Regions from separate parts of the Kocuria rhizophila DC2201 genome, predicted to be linked through region 1. Evidence: riboswitches for the same ligand, from Rfam matches in the RefSeq annotation. Region 1 holds a riboswitch; the other holds the start of a gene.

Region 1 (2,196 bases):
CACGTTCTCCTTGCCCACCACGGACGCGTACTGCTCGATCCGGTCCGCCACGAGCTCGGGGTGCTCCACCACGTTGGTCGAGTGGGAGACGAAACCGGGGTAGACCACCTTGCCCTCGGGCAGCTGGTGGTCCGTCCACACCTTCCACTCGTGGCCGTGGCGCGGGCTGGACGCCTCGAAGCTGTAGCCCTGCGCGCGGATGGTGAGCATGAGGTCCACGAGGTACTTGAACTCGAGGTCGGTGGTGTGCGGGCCGTGCCACGAACCCCAGCACAGGTGGAAGCGGATCTGCTCCTCGGGCAGGTCGCGCAGCGCGTAGTTCAGGGCGTCCACGCGCAGCTGGGTGAAGGCCAGGTAGTCCTCCACTGTGGGCTCGGGGTTGATCTGGTCCCAGGACTCGGCGATCGAGGGGTCGTCGATCTGCACGATCAACCCGGCGTCCGTGATGGCCTTGTACTCCTCGCGCATCGCGTCCGCGCACGCGTAGACCAGTTCCTCGTCGCTCGCGTAGTACTCGTTCTTCACGCGCGCGCACGAGCCGGGGGACAGCGCTGCCACGAACCCCTGCGTGGCCCCGGTCTCGGCCATGGCCTCCTTGATCCGGCGGATGTCACCGGCCACGGCTTCCTGACCCGTGTAGGTCAGCGGGCCCGTGATCTTCGGCTGGGACACGCTTGCGCGGTGGGCCAGGACCCCGGCCGTGGGATCCTCGTAGGCCTCCCGGAACTTGGAGCGGTCGCGGCGGTCCGGGAAGCTCGTGAGCACGATGTTGCCCGGCGACGAGCGCAGCGTCTCCGCCGTCTGCCAGCGGTCCTCGTCCGTGGGGGTCAGCCCGCCCAGGCGGTGGAACGAGTAGTTCCACCAGGCCCCGTAATCCACGGCGCCGGACGTGGTGTGGCCGTACTCGCCGTCATTGACGATGTCCAGGCCGATCTCCCGCTGCTTGCGCACGACGTCGATCACCCCGGCGTCCAGCGCCTCACCCAACTGCGCCAGGTCGATCTCCCCGGCCTGGAAGCGGTTGTTGGCCTCGAGCAACTGCGGCGTGCGGGGGAGGGACCCCACGTGGGTGGTCTGGATGCGATCGGTGTTCAAGGGCATGGCTGTGCTGATCCTTTCCATCGGTTCTGGCATTAGCACCGGGTGTGACCCGGTTGCTGCGGCGTGATCGAGCCAGATCTCTGAGCCGCTCTGGATGGGCACCCGTCACCGGGTGTCCGCCCATCCAACCTCACGCACGGGTGGTCGGGCGAATCACGGGCCTGCGTACCCTGGAGTGACCCGGGCCACCGTCCGGGAACCAGGCCGCCGTCCCCGAGGAGTCCGCGCATGACCGAACAGTCTCTGCAGGAGAAGAAGGCACTCGTCACCGGAGGTGCCAGCGGCATCGGTGCGGCGGCCGTCCGGGCGCTCGCCGCGCGCGGTGCGCACGTGGTGGTCGCGGACATCGACCACGACGCCGCCGCGCGTCTCGCGGACGAGGTGGGCGGTGAAGCCTGGGCTGTGGACCTCACGGACACCGCCGCGCTGGCGCGGCTGCGCCTGGACGTGGACGTGCTGGTCAACAACGCGGGCATCCAGAAGGTCTCGCCCCTCCAGGACGTGGAGCCCGCGGACCTGCACAGGATCCTCACGCTCATGCTGGAGTCCCCGTTCCTGCTGATCCGCGCGGCCCTGCCGCACATGTACGAGCAGGGCTGGGGCCGGATCGTCAACGTGTCCTCGGTGCACGGGCTGCGGGCCTCGCCGTACAAGGCCGCGTACGTGGCCGCCAAGCACGGCCTGGAGGGGCTGTCCAAGGCGGTGGCCCTGGAGGGCGCGCCGCACGGCGTCACGAGCAACTGCGTGAACCCCAGCTACGTGCGCACCCCGCTGGTGGACAAGCAGATCAAGGACCAGGCGGCCACGCACGGCATCCCGGAGGAGCAGGTGGTCGAGAAGATCATGCTCACCGAGTCGGCCATCAAGCGCCTCGTGGAGCCCGAGGAGGTCGCGGAGCTGATCGCGTTCCTCGCGGGCCCGTCCGCCGGGATGGTCACGGGCTCCTCCTACGCCATGGACGGCGGCTGGACCGCCTCCTGAGACGACGCCGCCCGCGCGCCTGCCGTGCCACGCTTTCGGCAGCCGGGACGCGGACCGTCTACGCTGAGATGCGGATCACATGTGCAGGCAACGCGAAAGGGTGGGCATGTCCAA
Region 2 (2,196 bases), 1.1 Mb from region 1:
CTCGCGGACCGGATGCGCCGGCTGGGGCGTTCGTGGTGGACGGTGGCGGTGGTGTCGTCGGTGCTGCGGGCGAGCTACCACCTGTACCAGGGCATCGGCCCGGCGCTCGGCAACCTGGTGATGGGGCTCGTGTTCGTGTGGCTCTACCGCCGCGGTGGGCGGCTCGCCCCGCTGCTGCTCGCCCACTTCCTGCTGGACGCCGTGGGGTTCCTGGTGCCTCAGCTCCTGGGCGGCTGAGCGCCACCGCGGGTACCAACCCGTTTGCTGGCGGGAACCGCGACCACGGGTGAACCGTGGGGCGCGCGGGAGACGCACCGGCCCGCGGGACCGTGCGAGCGGCGTCGTCGTGCCCGGAGGGTGCGGTGGGCGGGATCAGATGGTGACGGGCCCGTCCGGCGTGTCGAAGGAGACGGCCATGAGACCCGGGGTGCCGTTCGGGGCGCTCCAGGTGACGTCCAGCGAGTGCAGGACGTCCTCCACCGGCCCGCCCAGCCAGTCCGTGACGCGCTCCGGGGATCCGGCGATCTCCATGCCCGTGAGGCGCACGTCCGTGATCCGCGCCCGGGAGGGGTGCATCTCGTCCTCGGAGTCGAAGTGGATCATGAACGGCAGCTGCGGGTCCGAGATCAGGCCCTTGACGCCGATCTGGTGCCACTGCAGCTGACGGCCGTCCGGGAAGATGCGCCCGCCCGGCACGGCGGGGCGCCCCAGCTTCTGCTCGAACGGTGCGAGGTCCGGGACCTCCACGACCCACCCGAGCCAGCCGCCACCGGCCTCCGAGCGGGCACGCACGGCCTGGCCGAACGGCGCCTTGTCCGCGGCGGGGTGCTCCAGGACGGTCACGACCTCCACGTACTGGTGGTCGGTCAGCGGCAGGATCATGTTCCGGGTGCCGAAGCGGGGATGGACCCCGCCCTTCACCGGCTCGATCCCCAACCGGTCCGCGATGCGTTCGGTGGTGGCCTCCAGGCCGTCCGGCTGTGCTGCGAAGGAAACGTGGTCCAGCTTCATGCTGTCATCGTGGCACCCGTCACACGGGCCTCCAAATCGGTGGGTGCAACACTGCGGACACCGGACTTGACGTGGCAGCGGCCGGGTTCCCAGACTGGAGGTCTAGGTCACGAGAGTCAGCGTCAAGCCCCAGCTTGCTGACCGGCAACCCTCCCACCGCGGCGGGGTGCCCTGGGTGAAGACCTGGCCGGGACGTCGTCCGACGCCCACGGCAAGCGCGGGCCACCGGTCGCCCGTTCGTGCGGGCACCGTGCGGACGGTCGCCTGGCCCCTGATCCTTCCGAGAAGGCGAATGGCCATGAGCACAGCACCCACCCCCGACAACCCCCAGGACTGGGCGTTCGAGACCCGCCAGATCCACGCGGGCCAGAACCCTGACCCCGTGACGGGTTCGCGGGCGCTGCCCATCCACCAGACCTCGTCCTTCGTGTTCCCTGATGCGGACACGGCCGCCGCGCGGTTCGCGCTGCAGGACATGGGCCCCATCTACTCCCGCCTGACCAACCCCACCACGGAGGTGGTGGAGAAGCGCATCGCCTCCCTGGAGGGCGGCGTCGGCGCGCTGATGGTCTCCTCCGGGCAGGCCGCGGCCACGCTCGCGGTGCTCAACCTGGGCGGGGCGGGAACCCACGTGGTGGCCAGCCCGTCCCTCTACGGCGGCTCCTACAACCTGCTCAAGCACACGCTGCCGCGGTTGGGCGTGGAGACCACGTTCGTGGCGGACCCGGACGACCCCCAGCAGTGGCGTGACGCCGTGCGGCCCACCACCGTGGCGTTCTTCGGGGAGATGATCCCCAACCCTCGCAACGACGTCCTGGACGTGGAGACCGTTGCCGGGATCGCCCACGAGGCCGGGGTGCCGCTGATCGTGGACAACACCGTGGCCACCCCGTACCTGGTGCGGCCCGTCGAGTGGGGTGCGGACATCGTGCTGCACTCGGGCACCAAGTTCCTGGGCGGGCACGGCACCGCGATCGGCGGGTTCATCGTGGACGCCGGGCGCTTCGACTACGGCGCGGACCCGGAGCGCTTCCCCGGCTTCAACCAGCCGGACCCCACGTACAACGGCCTGGTGTACGCGCGGGATCTGGGGGAGGGCGGAGCCTTCGGCGTCAACCTGTCCTACGTGCTCAAGGCCCGTGTGCAGCTGCTGCGTGACCTGGGCGCGTCCATCTCCCCGTTCAA

What was found. A riboswitch is a leader RNA that binds a small molecule or an ion and turns the genes downstream of it on or off. The one in region 1 is predicted to bind S-adenosylmethionine.
Region 2: another riboswitch for S-adenosylmethionine. It lies ahead of KRH_RS08180 (bifunctional o-acetylhomoserine/o-acetylserine sulfhydrylase); the one in region 1 lies ahead of KRH_RS01125 (cobalamin-independent methionine synthase II family protein).

The regions. Positions count from the first base shown of each region.
Region 1 covers NC_010617.1:257,218-259,413, forward strand. The annotation lists gene KRH_RS01125 (cobalamin-independent methionine synthase II family protein) at 1-1,101, opposite strand, end outside; SAM riboswitch class I at 1,116-1,202, opposite strand; gene KRH_RS01130 (3-hydroxybutyrate dehydrogenase) at 1,330-2,082, shown strand; gene KRH_RS01135 (CoA transferase subunit A) at 2,189-2,196, shown strand, end outside.
Region 2 covers NC_010617.1:1,880,693-1,882,888, reverse strand. The annotation lists gene KRH_RS08190 (CPBP family intramembrane glutamic endopeptidase) at 1-237, shown strand, start outside; gene KRH_RS08185 (VOC family protein) at 373-1,011, opposite strand; SAM riboswitch class IV at 1,117-1,235, shown strand; gene KRH_RS08180 (bifunctional o-acetylhomoserine/o-acetylserine sulfhydrylase) at 1,310-2,196, shown strand, end outside.